2 regions of the Priestia sp. JNUCC 25 genome follow, and region 1 is predicted to be linked to the other one. Evidence: a T-box and tRNA genes for the amino acid it is inferred to sense, from the RefSeq annotation. Region 1 holds a T-box; the other holds one or more tRNA genes.

What was found. The T-box of region 1 lies ahead of ileS (isoleucine--tRNA ligase). A T-box ahead of a tRNA ligase gene usually reads a tRNA of that ligase, here a tRNA-Ile.
Region 2: it has a tRNA-Ile gene. The T-box ahead of ileS (isoleucine--tRNA ligase) is inferred to sense a tRNA for this amino acid. The anticodon was not compared.

The regions. Positions count from the first base shown of each region.
Region 1 is NZ_CM132211.1:2,706,635-2,717,254, reverse strand. It holds gene JNUCC25_RS13845 (ADP-ribosylglycohydrolase family protein) at 147-1,076, shown strand; gene JNUCC25_RS13840 (hypothetical protein) at 1,128-1,634, shown strand; gene JNUCC25_RS13835 (phosphotransferase) at 1,836-2,744, shown strand; gene JNUCC25_RS13830 (TcaA NTF2-like domain-containing protein) at 2,824-4,536, shown strand; gene JNUCC25_RS13825 (patatin-like phospholipase family protein) at 4,713-5,669, opposite strand; gene JNUCC25_RS13820 (FAD-binding oxidoreductase) at 5,912-7,261, shown strand; T-box leader at 7,480-7,722, shown strand; gene ileS (isoleucine--tRNA ligase) at 7,775-10,620, shown strand, end outside.
Region 2 is NZ_CM132211.1:4,319,328-4,329,947, forward strand. It holds gene JNUCC25_RS22665 (MFS transporter) at 1-332, opposite strand, end outside; gene sodA (superoxide dismutase SodA) at 462-1,070, opposite strand; tRNA gene JNUCC25_RS22675 (tRNA-Ser) at 1,268-1,360, opposite strand; tRNA gene JNUCC25_RS22680 (tRNA-Ile) at 1,372-1,448, opposite strand; tRNA gene JNUCC25_RS22685 (tRNA-Asn) at 1,452-1,526, opposite strand; tRNA gene JNUCC25_RS22690 (tRNA-Met) at 1,567-1,640, opposite strand; tRNA gene JNUCC25_RS22695 (tRNA-Asn) at 1,642-1,716, opposite strand; gene JNUCC25_RS22700 (DUF456 domain-containing protein) at 1,779-2,264, opposite strand; gene JNUCC25_RS22705 (DUF1189 domain-containing protein) at 2,612-3,403, shown strand; gene JNUCC25_RS22710 (MFS transporter) at 3,551-4,762, opposite strand; gene JNUCC25_RS22715 (hypothetical protein) at 4,839-5,171, shown strand; gene ispG (flavodoxin-dependent (E)-4-hydroxy-3-methylbut-2-enyl-diphosphate synthase) at 5,323-6,426, shown strand; gene JNUCC25_RS22725 (G protein-coupled receptor family protein) at 6,465-6,830, opposite strand; gene JNUCC25_RS22730 (5' nucleotidase, NT5C type) at 7,090-7,665, shown strand; gene JNUCC25_RS22735 (Fur family transcriptional regulator) at 7,696-8,109, opposite strand; gene JNUCC25_RS22740 (metal ABC transporter permease) at 8,106-8,948, opposite strand; gene JNUCC25_RS22745 (metal ABC transporter ATP-binding protein) at 8,945-9,724, opposite strand; gene JNUCC25_RS22750 (DUF2624 domain-containing protein) at 9,998-10,249, shown strand; gene JNUCC25_RS22755 (deoxyribonuclease IV) at 10,299-10,620, opposite strand, start outside.

The sequences.
Region 1 (10,620 bases):
CGCACCTCACATGTTTTTTTACCTCTTATTTAAATTAGATGAACGCTGGTAAATTCCTTTTTATAAAGAAGAAAAAGCGTCTAGGCAGGGTGTCTCTTGCAAATTCCAAAATCAAACAATTACAATAATAGAAAGGAGTTGATCACATGACGCTACATAAAAAAGTCCTTTCTACGATTCTAGGAGGAGCTGTTGGAGACGCTTTAGGTGTTCCAGTTGAGTTTAAAAAACGCGATTCATTTCAAATTACGACTATGACCGGCTCCGGTACATACAACCAGCCTAAAGGAACGTGGTCAGATGATACATCTCTGACGATGTGCTTAATTGATAATTTAATAGACAAACAAGATGAGTATGATTTAATGCAAAAGTTTGCGAACTATTGGTCGGATGGCTACTGGACGCCGTACGGAGAAATGTTTGATATTGGCATCGCAACAAGCGAAGCGATTCGCCGCTATAAAAGCGGACTTCCTAAAGAAGAGTGGGGAGGAAGCGCTGAATACGATAACGGAAACGGAGCGCTTATGCGTATTGCTCCGCTTGCGTTTACACTACGTCAGGAACCTAGCTTTATAAAAAGAAAAGAAGAAATAGAAAGAATTGCGCACGTCACGCACCGCCACTTGCGCTCTACGCTTGGCTGCATTCTATATGTGGAGCTGCTTATTCGTCTCCTTCACGGCGACGAACCCTTTGAAGCATATGAAAAAGCGGTAAATCTCTGTCAAAAGCAGTTAACAGGTACGGAGTATGAAACAGAGTTTTCTTCGTACGAACGAGTGTTAAACCTAAGCTTGCCGCACGCAGGGAGAAATGCAATCGGGTCAACCGGATATGTCGTCAGCTCGCTAGAAGCATCGTTTTGGTCTTTTCTTCAAAGTGACGACTACGAAGAAGCTGTACTTACCGCTGTGAATTTAGGAGAAGACACAGACACAATAGGCTTTATTACGGGTACTGTGGCAGGAGTATATTATGGGCTGGATGGCATTCCTGAAGAGTGGATTTTTCAGCTTGCTAAAAAAGAAGAGTTAGAGAAAGCTTGTAAGAAGTTTGCGGATATATGTTAACGGATCATAAAAATTACTTTAAAGTTCGGAGGAGATAAAGTGAAGTTTTGTATGAGTTTTGGCGATACCAATTTTATTGGAGTAGCCAACGCAAAAGAATATCAATCATTTGTCGATGAGGATTGGGAGCTAGACCAGCTTCTGAACCACTTCGGCAGGGAAATGAAAAAGAGAAATATCCTAGTATGTCAAATGACAGAAGAAGGAATTGAACACTCTTGGAACGTAGAAGTGAAGATTGGAACAGAGTCGGATATAGATACATACTTTAGGAAAGCAACAGGTTATATAAATATAACCAATCATCAGCTTTATCTCGTAGATTATGACTGCCTTACGATGGCCGCCCAGTTTGAAGATCAGTTAGTGCCTGATGAAAACTGTTCTAAGTATAGAATTGATATTAAAAATGGTATGTACAAGCTCGAGCTTATTCAATTTTATAATGTTGACAAAAATGAGTATATAGGAAACGACCAAACGGATCTTTTATTGAACTTTATTAAGGTGGAGCACGTTGAAGAAACAGTCAATGAGGTATTTTGGTGTACGTATTAAGTAGTAAACGTACATGGAGGCTACTAACTCAGAGGCTGGTTGTACCGTTCTAAGGCCTCTATCTTATTTATGTAAAAAGATGGCGTGACATATATTCACTGAAACCCTCTGGCTTTGCGTCAGAGGGTTTTTATGGTCAAAATCATTTATAGTATACTTTTACATAACATACAAACTAAACGTTAAAGAAAGGTGAGTACAATGCCAAACGCATGGGATGCAGAACAAATCGTATCAGTACCGCTTGCCAAAACGCTAATCGAGACGCAGTTTCCAGACCTTGCGCCCGCTAAAATTTTACTACTTGGCTATGGCTTTGACAATACGGTTTATCAAGTAAACGGCCGCTTTGTGTTTCGGTTTCCAAGAAGAGAACTCGCAGTAAGACTATTGAAAACAGAAAATCAGCTTTTACCAAGCCTTGCTTCTCATCTGCCGCTATCCATTGCCGAACCCATTTTTTTCGGTAAGCCGAATGCAGGATACCCTTGGCCGTTTACGGGCTATCACTACGTTCAAGGAAATCCGCCTGCGCGATTAACAGAAGAGGAACGTACGCAATCTGCTTCTATACTAGCAAGATTTCTTCGTACGCTGCATCACTATCCTCATTTAAAAGCCCAAGAGCTTGGCGTGCCGTTTGATGAGCTAAATCGGCTTGATATGATGAAGCGAAAGCCTGCGCTAGAGAAATATGTTAAGCAAATGAAAGAGCGTAACCTTTATTCTAACCAAGGGGTTCTTGAAGACTATGTAAATGACATACAAGAAATTAAGTATCAAGAAAAACATGTACTAGTTCACGGAGATCTTCATATTAAAAACATGATTGTTGATCAAAACAATATGGTTTCAGGCATTATTGACTGGGGAGACGTTCATATTGGTCATCCGGCAGTTGACCTAGCGATTGCCTACAGCTTTTTACCTCCTAAAGGAAGAGCACGTTTTTTCAAAGAATACGGAGAAGTAGATGAAGAAACGCACAGACTGGCAAAATGGAAAGCCGTATTTACAACCGTAGTGCTTGTGGCACATAGCTACGATCAAGGAGATAAACAAACGTTAGCAGCAGCTCTAGAAAGCTTGAACCTTATCTTTCAAGAGTAATAAAACTGTAATAGAATTTCTGTTAAATTCCTGTATAGTTAAAAAAGGATAAAAATAAAAACAACAGGTGAAGCAAACGATGAATACAAGCCACTGGAATGAATCAGCAGCACATTTACTAGAAAGGTGGATACAGCTATATAAAGAAAAAACATCTCTTATCGGGGAAACGGAATCTTTAAACATGCTAAAAGAAGAAGTAGACGGGATGGATAAAGAAAAATTTCTCTCCATAGTAGAACGTCATCTGCAGAAAGTGTATGAAGAACTAGAAAAAGAACGTACAGAGTCTAATATGAACAACATTGAATATACAATGATGACATTTCTTTCAAGCGATTATCCGGAGTACATAAAAAAGCGTCAAAGCAATATGAAACAGATCCAACAGTTAACAAGCATACATAAGAATGTGACAGAGCTTTTCGGAAAAGAACTTTCTTCCGAAGCGGATATGGTGGCATTTAGGAATGACTTTTTTCAACTAACAGAAAAAAATGCTAACACGTCATTGCTAAAAGAAATCAAGGAAAGCTGGAATGCTTATTTGCCAGCATTCATTGACTTTCAAAACAAGCACGAACATGTAAAACAAGCGATAGCCACAGTACTTGAAGAAGCCAAGAGCTTAAAGCAAGAGTGGCATCAGCTAAGCAAAAATAAATTGGTGACCAAACAAAAAGCGACCGCCTTTCGCACAAAGCAGCATGAGCTAAATGAAAGTATCCGAAAAACCACTACTGCACAAAAACAATTACTCGAACTTCACTGGCCTGATATCCGCAGTCAGTTTGATGCGCTACAAGAAAAAATGAGTAAGAGTCTTTCTACTGTGCTGCAAGAAACGCAACGCAGTATGGAAGTCGTTAGCCAAAACGATGCAAGTGAACACGCCAAGTTAAAGCAATCACTTACGGACCTAAATGGAGTCCACGAAGTTGACGTTCATCAAACGTGGTTAGCGGCTTTTATTAAAAAATCACGACCATTTTTTAACGAACTGAGTGAAGATATAAAGGATACTAGGTGTCGGGAACTGTGGAATCGAATTTACGGCATGTATAAAGGAATAGCAGTAAACGAGTTTATTGTTGCATATGAAGAATTTTTAGCACTTCAGCCGCTTGGAAGTGTAAAAAGCACGGAAATACCAGGGTCATTAGCTCGGTTGAAGCTAGATATAAACCCTGTTACGCTGCCAGCCTACGCAGACTTTCCCGTGCTGAAAAAACAGCAAGCATCACGACGTACTTTTCCTGTTTTAATAGGAGGCGCTATCGTCCTTGTCTTATTACTGACGATTGTATACATGAATCGTGACAATCAAACGGCAGAAACAAGCGCAGACATAAAAGCCACGACCAGCACCAAGCCGTTAAAAAATGAAGAACCTAAGCCAGCTGACGTAAGCAAAACAGAGCTTGAAAACTTTTTTATCTCCTATAAAGCCGCTTACTTTTCAAGCTTAAACAGCGGCGACTTTAGTTCGATGGCGCCTTATATTGACTCGGATCAGCCAGTGTATAAACAGCTAAAAAGCTATATCACATCACTTGCCGGCAAAACCGTATCGTTTGCTAACGATCAGTTTCTCGTGACAAAAACAGAATCACATAACGACGGAACCTATGACATTTATACAAGCGAAGTATACACGTTCACCGACTCATATGACGCGAGCACGCAGTTTAAAAAAGAACGAATTTATCATGTGAAAGCTGCTGGCAAAGACAAACTTCAAATTACTAAAATTGATACATTAACAGATGAGCAGACGCCGGTGGAAGAGTGAGTGGTTTCTGAGAGATTATGAATAACCGCTAGTTCCTTTTGGGAGCTAGCGGTTGTTTTGGTTGGGGGAGAGGGAAGTGGTTTGAGTGACTGCTACGCTGCCAGCGTGGATATCTTATCATAAAAAGTCCAAATAGGTGCAATAAAAACAAAAAGTTCATTTATAGTACAATTGTATTAATTCCAGTTTTTTTCAATGAAATGAAACGCAGGTCGTAAATTAGTTTTATTAGCAATTGAAATAAGAGCGGGCACCACTGAAGGGTCCGTTTTAGAGAAATTAGGAATCCTCGGATTTAACCGGAAAAACTGATCGCCTAAAAGCTCAGAGCTAACCATTGATTCATAATAGCTCGATCCACCAGAGATAATCTGAAGAAACGGCAGCAACGGTTCATTAGGAGACCGGTCTAAAAGTACACCCCAATTTGGCGGCAGGTCCTCCATATCTTCTGGTCGTATGTTATCGGCACTTACCATTCCCCATCCCTTCGTATCTCTTCTTAATTGAGTTGGCTGTTCACCTGTGCCGATGGATAATACGGCAATTTGATCCAGCGGCTGCTTTGCTTTTCCCACTGCAAATGCGATACTAGCTGTACTGGTGTTAGTTGCTACTGTATACCCATCCACATAGTTTTGATAAGCTCTTTGCGTTGCAGGGGCAGCGCTGCTCCTAAGTATTACGTCACTCGCTTTTTCATTAAGATAGGGAGAGCCAGGGAAATTATGAAATAACACAGGATTCCAACGGTTCAGCTCCGGTGCAAATAAGTGAAAGGCAGGCACAACAATTCGTTTCTTTAAGTCTCTAAGGCGAAGGTCTCGGGGGAAAAATGTTCGTATGGCTTTAATAAAACCAGAATAGGGTAATTGTTGGTTAAAAACAGGTCCGCCCGGTCGGGAAATGCTGAATGCTGGTAAGATGTGATCTTTGAAAAACTGAAACGTTTCTTCTGGCGATCTTCCGCTTGCTAATGCAAGAGCAGTAAATGAACCAATCGAATTTCCTGAAAAAACATTGGTTTCACTAATTAACTTGGGGTTTTGATGAGCCAATCTATTCAAAAGCTGTAAACTTAAAGCACCTAAAGTACCGCCTCCATCAAAGGTCATAATCCGATATTTTGTCAAAGGTGATTTCTCCTTTCGAATCCCATCAGAGTTATCATTCTGTATATGTTTATTTTATTTGTTATAGAGGTATGATTATCTCTTTTGCAGATTCTTCAGGATTCAAGTTATGCAGATAAGCATACGAGGAACCCCTCCAGTAAGTTTTCTACTCTCTATTTCTCCCTTTTAAACTGTGTGTCTTTTCTGAAGAAAATTCATAGGATATAGCATCTTATCTGTATTAAGAAAGGGGTTATATCGTGGAGGAAACAAAGCTTACTGGACGAATCGTTACACCTGATGATGCGGAATATGATCAGGCTAGAACAAATAATAATTTAGGTGTACCTAAATTTCCAAGAATAATTGTATTTTGTCAGAATACAAACGATGTAGTAAATGCATTGAAGTGGGTAAAGGAAAATCATGTCCCATTTCGAATAAGGAGCGGCAGGCATAGCTATGAAAATTTTTCATTATTGAACGGTGGATTAGTGATTGATGTTAATGAAATGGATAGAATCACGTTCAACTCTAAAGACATGACAGCGAAAATAGAAGCAGGAGCTAATCTAGGGAAAGTATATAATGAATTATGGAAAAAGGGAACGACTATCCCTGCAGGAACGGAAAGCAGTGTTGGTCTTGTAGGCCTTGTGCTTGGCGGAGGAATTGGGATGTTATCAAGGCCGTTTGGGCTTACCTGTGATAATTTGGTTGAAGTTGAAATGGCGATCGTAAATGAACAGAGAGAAGTTGAACTCATTAAGGCAAATAAAAATCACAACAGTGATCTCTTTTGGGCGTGTTGCGGCGGTGGGGGCGGAAACTTTGGTATTGTTACGTCTCTTACCTTTAAGGTGCAGCCTATTTCAAAGGTGTCAATCTTTTCAATTACATGGGAATGGGAAGATTTTGAAGCTGCTTTTGATGCATGGCAGCACTGGGCCACAAATACCGATAAGCGCTTAACTTCGGAGATTGAGTTAAAATCGAAAGAAGCGAATCAGATTATTGCTCAAGGTGAATTTGTTGGTTCATCATTCAAGTTAAAGGAACTTTTGCAGCCTTTAATAGACGTGGGTTGTCCTAAAAAAGTAGTAATAAAGGAAGTTTCATATATTGAAGCTGTACAATTTTTTGACGATCCGAGCGGAAACCAACCCGCCCCTCGAAAAAGGTCAGGTTCTTTTCTTAATAAATCTTTTCCAAAAGACGCTATTTTAACAATGAAGCATTTTTTAGAAAATGCTCCAAATGAAAAATCTAGTATTTGGCATCAGTCTCTTGGGGGAGCAGTGGAGGAAGTTGCCTCTAATGAAACGGCCTTTTATTATAGAGATGCTATTATCGCACAGGAGTACCTTGCTACATGGAGCCATCCTTCAGAAGAGCGATCAAACATTAGATGGATTGAAGAATTAAGAAATGCTTTATCGAGATATACAACTGGAGATTATGTGAACTGGCCGGACCGGTTCATCAGAGATTGGCCAACAGCTTATTATGGAGAGAATTTTAAAAAGCTTCGAGAAGTGAAACGAGCATATGATCCATGTAATCTATTTCATTTCCCTCAAAGCATTCCGCCATTTGTTAACTGGTTTTAAAGATCATCTTTCAAGTCGTAGAGGCAAATAATACCCACCTTAAATGAGGTGGTTTTTTGTATACATTGCCTTTTTCTATGAGCGTGAAAAAGGCAGCAAACAGTGGTAAGTAGTTATTTTATCAATAGACGACTGCATTATAAGAAAAAACATATATAAATTTCATAAACATTGACATTCCCTTCCAAACCGCATACAATAGCTACTAATAAAAGCACACAAATTCGTTGAAGAGAATCAGTACCCTGCAAGTTTGTTCCACAGAGAGCTGGTGATAGCTGAAAGCCGGTGTTCAAGCTGCAGGGGAATATCCTCTCTGAGAAGTCAAACTGAACTGTAAGTAAGTTTGAACGGTAGTCTACCGTTAAAAAGAACGCGTATGATTGTACGTTGCTGAGTGCTATTGATGAACGGATCAATAGAAGCCAGGGTGGTACCGCGGTTTAAAACCCGTCCCTAGTCATAGGGACGGGTTTCTTTGTGTGCTTTTAACTTTAAAAGGAGTGGTATCACATGAAAGAAGTGAATGTAAGGGAGTCTTCGCAAGAGCGCGAACAGCGTATCCAGCAGCAGTGGAAAAAAGGAAATGTGTTTCAGCAGTCGGTTCAAAATCGAGAAGGGCATCCTTCGTTTGTATTTTATGAAGGGCCTCCTACAGCAAACGGTTTGCCTCACGTTGGGCACGCGCTAGGCCGGACGATTAAAGACGTGGTGGCTCGTTATAAGACGATGACAGGGCATCAAGTGATTCGAAAAGCAGGCTGGGATACGCACGGACTGCCGGTGGAGCTCGGTGTAGAAAAGCAGCTCGGAATATCAGGGAAGCATGACATTGAAAAATACGGCGTAGAAGCTTTTATCAACAAGTGTAAGGAAAGTGTGTTTGTGTATGAAAAGCAGTGGCGCACGTTCACGGAGCAGCTTGGCTATTGGGTTGATATGGAAGACCCTTACATCACCTTGGAGAATTCGTACATTGAAAGTGTATGGAACGTGCTTGGCACGATACATGACAAAGGACTTCTTTATAAAGGCCACCGCGTATCACCTTACTGCCCGAGCTGTCAAACGTCGCTGAGCTCGCATGAAGTAGCGCAAGGGTATAAAGATGTAAAAGATTTAACGGTAACGGTGAAATTTAAAGTGAAAAACCGCGATAATGAGTATTTTCTAGGCTGGACAACAACACCTTGGACGCTTCCATCAAACGTAGCGCTTGCGGTGCATGAAGAGATGAACTACGTTCGCGCCGAGCAAGGCGACAGCGTGTATATAGTGGCAGAAGCGCTCGCAGACAAAGTGTTAAAAGGAGAGTATACGGTTTTATCTCAACATAAAGGAAATGAGTTAAAAGGGATGTCGTATGAGCCGCCGTTTAATTTTGTGAAAGTGGAAAAAGGGCATGAAGTGGTGACGGCTGATTACGTAACGGATCAAAGCGGAACAGGAGTTGTTCATTTAGCACCTGCATACGGTGAAGATGATTACAGAGTGGTAAAAGAAAACGGCTTTTCGTTTGTGAACGTGGTGGATGAAAAAGGACAGTACACGGCTGAAGTGCCGCCGTTTCAAGGACGTTTTGTGAAAGACTGCGACGTTGATATCGTGCGCTATTTAGCGAATCAAGACGTGCTGTATCATAAAGAAAAGCATGAGCACAGCTATCCGTTTTGCTGGAGATGCGACTCGCCGCTTCTTTATTACGCAAATGAAAGCTGGTTTATCCAAACGACGGCGTTAAAGGAACAATTTTTGAAAAACAACGAAAGCGTGACCTGGTACCCGGATCATATCAAGCACGGCCGCTTTGGCAACTTTTTAGAAAATATGGTGGACTGGAACATCAGCAGAAAACGCTACTGGGGAACCCCGCTGAACGTATGGGAATGCGGGAAATGTCAGCATCAAGTAGCCCCGAAAAGCATCAAAGAGCTGCAAAATCATGCGTCTCATTCTGTGGATGACAGCATTGAACTTCATAAGCCTTATGTAGATGACGTGCAGCTAACGTGTCCGGTCTGCAGCGGAGAAATGAAGCGAACGCCGGAAGTAATTGACGTTTGGTTTGACAGCGGCTCGATGCCGTTTGCGCAGTATCACTATCCGTTTGAAAACAGCGAGCTGTTTCAAAAGCAGTTTCCAGCAGACGTCATCGCAGAAGGAATTGATCAAACGCGGGGCTGGTTTTACAGCTTGATGGCAGTTTCAACGCTGTTTACAGGAAAGGCACCTTATAAGCGCGTTTTGTCTCTTGGGCACGTGTTAGATGAAAACGGTCAAAAGATGTCTAAAAGTAAAGGAAATGCGCTGGACCCTGTTGATCTTATTCATACATTTGGTGCCGATGCGCTTAGATGGGCGCTTTTAGCAGACAGTGCGCCTTGGAATCCGAAGAAATTTTCAGAGCGCGTTGTGCAAGAAGCGAAGTCAAAAGTCATCGATACACTCGTGAACGTGTACGGCTTTTACGTGCTGTACGCTAAGCTTGACGGCTATAATCCCGAGCAAACGTATGAATTGAAAAAAACAAAATTGGATGAGTGGATTCTTTCACGTTTGCACAGCACGGTTAAGCGAGCAACAGTACATCTTGAAGATTACGGGTTTACAAGCGCCGCTCGTGAAATCGCGGCATTTATTGAAGAGCTAAGCAACTGGTATGTACGACGTTCTCGCGATCGCTTTTGGTCAGAAGGGATGGAGGGAGAAAAAGCAGGGGCTTACGATACGCTTCATGAAGTGTTAGTCACGCTTAGTCAGCTGTTAGCGCCGTTTACGCCGTTTGTTGCGGATGATATTTATGAAAATCTGACAGGAAAAAGCGTTCATTTGGCAGACTATCCTGTGTATGATCAAACCAAAGTGAATGAAAAGCTGGAAAAAGAAATGGCAGCGGTACTGCAAGTAGTTGAACTAGGCCGAAGCATCCGAAATACGCATTCGTTAAAAGTAAAGCAGCCTCTGCAAAGTCTTTCGCTTGTGGTAACGGAAGAAGATGTAGAGTGGGAAGCATACCATAATGTCATCAAAGATGAGCTTAATGTGAAGAACTTTAATGTGGAGCAAGACGACGACAAACTTGTTTCGTACGTGTTAAAACTTGATTTTAAACAGGCTGGACCGAAGTTTGGAAAACGAGTAAATGAGGTCAATCAAGTATTAAAGAACCTTTCAGAAGGTCAAGGAAAAGAGTTTGTTGAACAAGGCAAGCTAAGTGTTACGCTTGGTTCAGGAGAAAGCTTAACGCTTGAAACGGCTGACGTACTCGTTGAAAAAGTTCCGAAAGAAGGTTTTGCGGTTGCATCGAACGGCATGTATACCGCCGTGTTGGATACGGCGTTAACCGAAGAACTTGTGCA
Region 2 (10,620 bases), 1.6 Mb from region 1:
AGCAATACTAAATACTCGGCTGCGTTAGCTCCACTGACTAATACAGCGATATAAAAAACAGCTAAAAAAGATACACCTAACCTTAAAACCACAACCCGGTCAATTCGTTTGGCCCATTTACCTGCTAAAATAAACGTAAGCGGCTGAAGCACCACTACCGCTAAATTATAAATAGCGAGATCCGAAAATTCGCCTGATTGTTTCCACAGATAAATGTTAACAAACGAATTGGAAATTGAAATAGCCAAGGCATAAAGACCGCCTATAATTAAAAGCAAAAGTAAATCTTTACTAACTTCTACATCTCCAACTACTTTTTTTAATAAAGGCATATCAAAAAACTCCTTTTCTCTTCTACACCTAGTGTGTGAAAAAGAAAAGGAGATATGTAAAAGAATTGGAAAACAAAAAAGCCAGTAAAGGTAATAATTACTTTACTGGCTCTTAAATACGTCTTCAGCTTATTTTGCAGCGTCGTAACGCTTAGCAACTTCGTCCCATTTTACAACATTAAAGAATGCTGAAATGTAATCTGGACGGCGGTTTTGGTAATTTAAGTAGTAAGCGTGCTCCCAAACGTCTAGACCAAGAATTGGCGTTTTGCCTTCCATTAATGGGCTATCTTGGTTTGGTGTGCTTGTTACTTCTAATTCGCCGTTGTTTACAACTAACCAAGCCCAGCCAGAACCGAAGCGAGTTTTAGCTGCATTTGCAAATTCTTCTTTGAATTGATCAAAGCTGCCGAATTTGCTAGCGATAGCGTCTGCTAATTCACCAGTTGGAGCACCGCCGCCGTTAGGGCAAAGGATTGTCCAAAATAATGAGTGGTTCGCATGACCGCCACCGTTATTGCGTACTGCTGTACGGATATCTTCAGGAACAGCATCTAAGTTTGAAATTAACTCTTCAATACTTTTGCTTTCTAAATCCGCTTTGCCTTCAACAGCAGCGTTTAGATTTGTAACATATGTGTTGTGATGTTTTGTGTGGTGAATATTCATTGTTTCTTTGTCGATATGTGGTTCCAGTGCATCGTATGCATAAGGTAGTTCTGGTAATTTGTAAGCCATGAATAATTCCTCCTTCAAAATATGTAAGCATTTTGGCGCAAAAGCACCATATACGTTTAGATTAGCAAATTTACCCTACTGTTTCAAATAAAAAGTTCCTAATCCATGATTTATATTTACCTAATTCCCATTCGCTATTCTTTTAAACATAAAAAAAGCTTCTTTTTCTCAAAAGAAGCTTTGAATAGACAATAGTATGGCGGAGGAAGAGGGATTCGAACCCCCGCGGGCTTTAACACCCCTGTCGGTTTTCAAGACCGATCCCTTCAGCCGGACTTGGGTATTCCTCCAACCCTATAAATGGTGGACCCTGCAGGACTCGAACCTGCGACCGGACGGTTATGAGCCGTCTGCTCTAACCAGCTGAGCTAAGGGTCCACATGGCTCCACAGGTAGGACTCGAACCTACGACCGATCGGTTAACAGCCGATAGCTCTACCACTGAGCTACTGTGGAACAATATGAATTATGTATGTCACAAACGCAAATTGGAAAATAGCGGCGGAGGGGATCGAACCCCCGACCTCACGGGTATGAACCGTACGCTCTAGCCAGCTGAGCTACACCGCCATGGCTCCACAGGTAGGACTCGAACCTACGACCGATCGGTTAACAGCCGATAGCTCTACCACTGAGCTACTGTGGAACAATATAACATTTACTAGCGACATTAAAAATTTAACATGTTTCTAGCCTAAAGTCAATATATTATTTTAAAACAGCGTATAAAAAATAGGCAATCATCAGCAGTTGAATAAATCCTTTTGAAATAGCGCCACTAAAAAAGCCAATAACCGAACCTACTCCAATTTTTACTGCGTTGCTAATTGTGGTCCGATGAACAATCAGTTCTCCTACAATCGCTCCGATAAACGGCCCTAAAATAATTCCAAATCCCGGAATGACAAACGGACCCACAAGCAGCCCAACTGTACTTCCCCAAACACCTGCTTTAGTGCCTCCGAATTTTTTCACACCAATAATATTAGCTATATAGTCTGCTAAAAAAAGTGCGACAACTAACAATCCTTGTATCACCCAAAATAACCAGCTATAGGAGCTAAAATCATAAAATAAACCGTATATAACAAATCCTAGAGCTACAAATAGCACGCTTGGGATGATAGGATAAACCAACCCAACAAACGATACAACAAAGCTAATGATAATTAATGCCCAACATAAAATAGCCATGCCCGCACCTATCCTTTTTATTATTACTATTTATCATACAATAATCACTCCTATAAAGAAAGACCTTGCACGACGAGTCCTTCCTTTATTTTACTTTCGAATACCTCTTCAAATAATGATTTTCGAGTGTACCTCTGCAATATTAACAGCACGGTCCTCAAGCTACCCGTAATATCCTCAAAAACAATGACGGCAAAACCTGTACATATACGCATAAGATGTGCTTGTGACAAAACGCTCCACCGCATCATTGTAATTGGTAACGGTTTCTAAAATCTATTGTAAACCTTAAATTTTCGCTATAAAATAAGGTATAATCAGAATCTTCAATAAGAGGAGGCTTTACAATGAGCATGCTGAAAAAGATGGCATGGAGTTTTACTTCCTTCAAAAAAATAAGGTCGCTTCGCTTTGAGCATACGAATAAAACAATTGGCTTTGTGCTGTTTTTAACATTTATTTCTTTGCTGCCTACATTTTTCTTTATGACTTTGACGATTGTAAACGGCTATCATATCGCTACTACAGATCTTCCGAAATCTGTTCCTTCTTTTTCTATTTCAAACTCACAGCTTACGTCAAGTCAACCTTTCACAAAAAAAGCAAACGGTACCGCTTTTATCTTAAACCCCTCACAGTCTATTGAACGGTTTCATTCCCCTGCTCATGCAATTGGTTTTTTAAAGGATGGAATTTACATCACGACTAATTCACAAACACAAACGTATTCATATGAGTTGCTAAACTGGCATCATAAAGATAAAAATGAACTGCTAAACTTGCTTCACGAACAAAAATTTTCTTTATACATACTTGTCCCTATCGCTATGCTTTTACTGTACGTATTAACATCTGGACTAAACTTCCTTTCTATTACCTGCCTTGCTTATCTTGGAAAACTGATTGGACTCATTACTAAAAAGCAGCTTCCTTTCAAGCAGCTATGGGCACTGAGCGCTTATAGTACGGTAGCCTTCACGCTGCTTTATACGCTTTTTGAAGCTTTTTCTTTGTCTCTAGCACTACATAGCTCTCTTTACTGGATAGGAACATTCTTCATTTACTTGTTGCTCGTCACAAGGGTTCCTATAAGAAAAAAGGTAAAACCTAATAAAGATGCTGGGACAAACATATTTTAGTTGAAGGAAAATCCAAACGAGGAATCTAGATTCTTGATAGAGAATCCAACTCGTTCGGATTTTTTTATTGATATGGTGAACGCAGGTTTCATGTATGCGGCTGCTTCTAGGTGGTGATTGGAGTGATTTAGTTAAGTCTCAGCCTCTTTATTTCGGTACAACTTTTCTTCTTCCCATTGCAGAAGAAAGAATTTTCAACTGATACAAAACCCACAAACCTCCTGCTGTGAGCAGAATAAAGCTATAAACAAACATCAGCCTTTCAGCATGCATCCACACTTCAAAAACAACAGGTCCCAACGCTACTCCTAAAAATCTCACCGTTCCATAAATGGATACAATAAACCCTCTTTCTTCGTCTGAAGCCGCTGAAGTAATCATCATATTAATACACGGAAGAACAAATCCTAAGCCGCCAAAGGCGACTGTCAAACAAAACATCAGCACAGGAAGCGTATAAATAATCGTTAATACTCCAAACATTAGGAATAAAAGAGTTATCCCTACTATCATTAATTTTTTCATGAGCTCTAGATCTGTTTTGATGCGTTGACCGGTCCAGTAAGAAACGAGCGTCATCGCACCAAGAGGAAATAAAAAAGCGGTTCCTTTAAAAAAACCGTCTATATGATACGTTTCCTCTATTAGAAAAGATAAGTAATATAAAATGCCAAATAATAAAAACAACCCTAATCCCCCGACAAAGAATAAAGGAAAAAGCGATTTTCTTTTATCATAGACAATCCCAATAGCTTTCTTTAAATATTCTTGAACAGATACTGAATCCGAACCTGTTTTCCCTTCTCTCACATACATCACTATACCTACTAAAGCAGCACCTGCAGCTAAAGGATAGACAAAAAACGCGGCATACCATACGACGAGTGCTGCCGATGCTCCAATTATCGGTGCAACCACTTTTCCAACTCCGTTATACACTTCTAAAATCCCGAGGACTTTTGCTCTTTTTTCCCCTGTAAATACATCTCCAGTTAATGCCATTGCCAACGTTGTAGTACCTGCAGCTCCAATCCCTTGAATGACTCTGCCTGCCATCAACACAGCAAAGCTTCCAGAAGAGAATGAAGCACTACTAGCAGCGATGATACTACCTATTATCATCATGACGAGTGAATATATGATTAACTTTTTACGCCCATACCGGTCTGATAAAATCCCTACAGCAGGGATACACAATGCGGCTGGAATCGAAAATGCACTCAGTATCAAACTGGTTTGAACTCCGCTTAAATGAAGTGACTTTTGAATGCTTGGCAGCAGAGGAATGAGCATGGAATTTCCCAGCACCATGATTAAAGGCAATAAGCCTAATGAAACAATCATTAATTTTTCTTTCAATTTTCGTTCTCCAATCATATTTAAGTAAGACAAGCATAGGCTTTACACATAAGCAAAAGAATGAAGGAGGAGCATAATGAAAAAGCTATGTGCATTAGCCGCTTTCGCTTTTATCGGATATATTTGTCACTACGACATTAAATACGGGACCATTCCCACTGCTACTGAAGCAGTTCAAGTCAGCAAAGCGCAGCCTGCAGAAACAAAAGCCGCCAGCTCTTCTTCCACCTATACAAAAATAAAAATTAAGCCAGGCGATACAGTTTTGTCCGTCATTGAGGAGCTTACAAAAAAATCGATACCGGTTTCTATGAACCAAATGATTACAGACTTCAAAAAGTTAAATAACGGTACAGCGCCTGAGGATATTCAAATTGGAAAAACGTATAAGTTCCCTATTTACAAGTAATGACAGCATTCTTCTTGTCAAGATGGGATAGTCATTGTTAAAATAGCTAAGGTAGTACTTTCTACTAGTTATTTTGTTCATAAAGAGTTATTCTATTAATGAATTCAAATTCTTGATTTCATTTTGAAGGAGAGATTATCACGTGAGTGAAATTATACATCGTACAAAAACACGCCCGGTTAAAGTTGGAGATTTAACAATCGGAGGCAGCAACGAGTTAGTTATTCAAAGTATGACAACCACTAAGACACATGATGTTGAAGCAACGGTTGCAGAAATTAAACGTTTAGAAGAAGCAGGATGCCAAGTTGTTCGTGTTGCTTGTCCAGACGAGCGCGCAGCAGATGCAATCCCTGAAATTAAAAAACGCATTAACATTCCATTAGTTGTGGATATTCATTTTGACTACCGCTTAGCATTAAAAGCAATTGAAGGCGGAGCGGATAAAATCCGTATCAACCCTGGTAATATAGGTCGCCGTGAAAAAGTGGAAGCTGTTGTAAATGCTGCAAAAGCTAAAAATATTCCAATTCGTATTGGAGTTAACGCTGGTTCACTTGAAAAACGTATTTTAGATAAATACGGCTATCCGACAGCAGATGGCATGGTAGAAAGTGCACTTCATCACATTAAAATTTTAGAAGACCTTGATTTCCATGACATCATCGTGTCAATGAAAGCATCGGATGTTAACTTGGCAATTGAAGCTTATGAAAAAGCTGCTCAAGCATTTGACTACCCTCTTCACTTAGGAATTACAGAATCAGGTACATTATTTGCAGGAACTGTAAAAAGTGCAGCAGGTCTTGGCGCTATTTTATCTAAAGGAATCGGAAATACATTACGTATTTCTTTAAGTGCGGATCCTGTAGAAGAAGTAAAAGTTGCGCGCGAATTGCTAAAATCATTCGGTTTAGCTTCCAATGCTGCAACTCTTATTTCTTGCCCAACTTGCGGACGTATTGAAATTGATTTAATTAGCATTGCTAATGAAGTTGAAGAGTATATTTCAACTGTAAAAGCACCGATTAAAGTAGCGGTACTTGGCTGCGCTGTAAACGGTCCTGGTGAAGCTCGTGAAGCTGATATCGGGATTGCAGGAGCACGCGGTGAAGGTCTACTATTCCGCAAAGGCGAAATCGTACGCAAAGTTCCTGAAGAAACAATGGTTGAGGAACTAAAAAAAGAAATTGATAAAATTGCTGCTGAATATCACGCAAAGCAAGAAGCTGAAAAAGCTGCAGCTAAATCATAACCCAAAAAAAGCGAGGCGCATATGCGCCTCGCTTTTTTTTATGAAAAGAACGGTAATATAAACGTACCGACAATAATCGATACAACTCCGATCCCTATTGCCCATGCTCCTAGCGTAAGTGCTCCTTTTCTGCGTGCGATAAACCCTAGAATAATCCCAGCGGCACCAAGAATAATTGGTAAAAAGAATAGTGAAAGAATCGAAAGCACGAGTGCGAAACGACCGTATCCCGTTCCTTCTCCTCGTCCAGCGACTTCATGATTGCGATTGCGATCAATATCTATAACTTCACGCTCTGCATGAGGCTCTCCTACTCGGTAAGGAACGCCCACTTCAGCTGCAGTTTCTTCCATGAAATCAGCTTCATATACATCTTTTCTACGCCTTTGTTCTTCATTCTCCATGCTTAATCCCTCGCTTTCGTAAATAAGGAGCATTTATAGTATCTGAATGCGAGGGAAAATTATAAGTGTCAATCTTATACAGCTGCTCACTCTCTTACAAGAAATAGGTACAGACGCAATCACCAGGCCATGCAGTGATCATTACGTTTTGCCAAAGGCGTATAAAAAGTATTACTGTTTCTGTTTGGGCTTTATGTTACACTAGACAAGAATAATCAAGCACCTAAGTAGAATAAACGTATTAAAGGAGTGCACGTAGTTGACGAAAAAGTTTGGAATTGACATTGATGGAACTGTTACTTCTCCTGAAACTTTTGTTCCTCATTTAAATAAAGCCTTTAACTTAAATTTAACACTTGAAGACATTACAGAATATGATTTCAGCCCTTTTGTAAATGTATCACCTGCTGAACTCGGGAAATGGTTTAAAGCAAATGAACGCTCTATTTACGAAACCTCTCCACTTGCAGACGATGCAAAAGCGGTTTTGCAAAAATGGCATCAAAAGCACGAATTATTCTTTATTAGTGCAAGGCACGATAAGCTATTGGACGTCACGGAAGAATGGTTTCAAAAAAATGAACTATCGTTTCATCACATTGAGTTAGTCGGATCTCATTTTAAAGTTGAGACAGCAAAACGATATGATGTTGATATCTTTTTTGAAGACAAACATGATAATGCTTGTGAAATCAGTGAAGAATGCAATATCCCCGTTATCTTATTTGATACTCCTTATAATCGCTTACCTGTTCCAAAAGGAGTGGTTCGCGTATACAATTGGCTAGAAGCAGATCAGTGGGTAGCCAGCTGGTTAAAAGAACAGCAAAAATAAAAAAGAGAGGTGCATAACGCCCTCTCTTTTTTATTGATTACATTCTATACATTGACCGTAAATTTCAAATTTATGGCCTGTAATATTGTATCCTCGCAAATCCTCGTCTACATACTCCATCGGACAAGCTTCAATTTCTTTTGTTTTTCCACAATCTAAACAAATGAAGTGGTGATGATGATGGGCGGTTGCACATTTAAATCGAAAGTGCTTTTCGCTCGAAAGCTCTGTCATTTCAAGTACGCCTAACTCCACAAACAATGATAAATTACGGTAGATTGTATCAAAACTCAGACCAGGATAATCAGGCTTCATGTATTCTAATACATCTTTTGCCGTTAAGTACTTATTTGATTTTGAAAACAGGGCAAGCATTTCTTCACGTTTTCCTGTATGTTTATATCCTTGATCTTTTAATAAATGAATGGCTTCAGTTAAATTCATTTTTGTTTCCCCTTCCGTCCTTTATTAATCATAATAGATATGATTAAAATAACAACAGCAATGACAACAATTGTACCGCCTGGTGCTAAATCCAAGTAGTACGCTGAAAATAATCCGCCTAAAACAGATATTTCACCAAAAATCACCGAAAGCAAAATCGTTTGTTTAAAGCCTCTAGCTAAGCGAATGCTTGCTGCTACAGGAAGAGTCATAAGAGATGACACTAATAAGATACCGACGATACGCATCGATACAGCAATGACAAGAGCAACCATCACAATAAATAAAAAGTGCATCCACTTCGATTTAATCCCAGAAGCAGAAGCGTGCTCCTCGTCAAAAGATAAAATAAACAATTCTTTATATAAGAAAAAGACAATAGCTATAACAAATACGGCTATAACAACAACTGTCCAAAGATCCGAACGACTCACCGCACTTACGCTTCCAAACAAATAATTCATTAAATCATTATTAAAACCGTCCGCTAGCGAGATACAAATTGCACTAATACCAATTCCGCCCGATAAAATAATCGGAATGGCCAGCTCTTGGTAATGCTTGTAGACGCTTCGAAGTTTTTCAATGAAAAGAGCGCCTGTAACGGAAGATACCATCCCTAAATAGACGGGGTTCACTCCTTGCATAAACCCTATTTTCTGACTAAGAAGCAAGCTCGCAGAAATCCCCGCTAGCGTCACGTGACTTAACGCGTCTGCAATTAAAGAAAGACGTCTTACTACGATGAACGTGCCCAATAAAGGAGCTAAGACGCCAATAATCATACCGGTTAAAAATGCATTTCGTAAAAACTCAAATTGAAATAAACTGCTTATCATACGTGCTGCCCTCCATGATGATGATCATGGGTTAACACATGAACATTATGACCATAAAACATAGATACGTCATGTTCACAAAGCTGTTCGAATTCTTTGGCATTCCCATGAAAGTGTAGAAATTTATTTAAACAAGCAACGTGGGTTACTTTTTCTGAGACAGTGCCAATATCGTGAGTGACAAGCACGAGCGTAATTCCTTTTTCCTTATTTAACTTTTCAAGAAGCTCATAAAAAGTGTACACATTTTGTGCATCCACTCCGACTGTTGGCTCATCTAAAATTAACAGCTCGGGTTCACTTACAAGCGCGCGTGCAATAAAAATTCGCTGCTGCTGACCACCGGATAGTTCTCCTATGTTTCGATTTAAAAATTCGCTCATCCCCACTGCTTCTACCGCTTCTTTCACTTTTTGTTTATGAGAAGCATTCATAAAGCGAAACAAACCTAATTTTGAAGTAAGACCCGTGGAAACCACTTCAAAAACGGTAGCAGGAAAGCCGCTGTTGAAACTATTCGCTTTTTGCGATACATATCCAATTTTACTTCGTTCTTTAAACCTTCTCTGATCTTTTCCAAATAAACGAATTGCACCTTGAGATGGTTTTTGCAAACCAAGCAAACATTTGATTAGCGTTGATTTCCCAGAACCATTTGGACCAACGAGACCCAAAAAAGCTCCTTTCGGAATTGAAAAACTTATATCTTCTAATACATTCACTCCATCATATTGAAATGATAAATGATCAATTTCAATGATATCAGGTGTATTCATATGCGCCTCACCATTCTTTTTTTATATTTCTCCATACAAAAGAGGGCACGGTTTCTATCGTATACTCCGTTACCCATTTACTTTCTCAGAATCATTACGATTTAGTCATTAATGTAGTATACAGGATTGTCTTTTATTTGTAAACTAAGCCGTTTCACTCCTTCCCTTTCTTGCCTCTGTAAGTTCATCCGACTCAAAATGTTGTTTTATTACACAATATAGTCACATCTTTCTTTTTTATTCATAAACTGTATATGACGAGGAGGTAATCATATGAAAATTGTACAGCAGATTGTCAATAAGAAAGTAAACAACATTACCCCGAAAGAGCTTTTAAAGTATAGCAAACAATACAACATCCCCATTACAGATCAGCAGGCACATACCCTTGTATCCGTCATTAGACAGCAGCCCGTAAATATTTATAACCTTGAAGAGCGCCGAAATTTAATCAAACAAATTGCTCAAGTAACAGATCGTGAAACTGCCAGACGAGTGAATGAATTATTTCAGCAGTTGATGTAAAAGAAGAGGTCATGTCTATAGACATGACCTCTTTCAACCACATATGAAATTACATAAGCTTTTGTTTTACCTCTGAATCAAAGCTTTGTGCACGAATCATATCAATTTCCAACTGATATGGCGCTTTTTTATTTTTCTTATCTTCTCCTACATAAGGAGTTTCTAGAATTTTAGGAACTTCTGTAAACGCTGGGTGATGAACAATATAATTCAGTGAACCAAATCCGATTTCACCAAATCCAATATTTTCATGGCGGTCTTTTCGAGCACCGCATACATTTTTACTATCATTGATGTGAAGCACTTTAATTCGCTGTATTCCTACGGTTTTGTCAAATTCATTTAATACACCGTCAAAGTCTTGAACGATA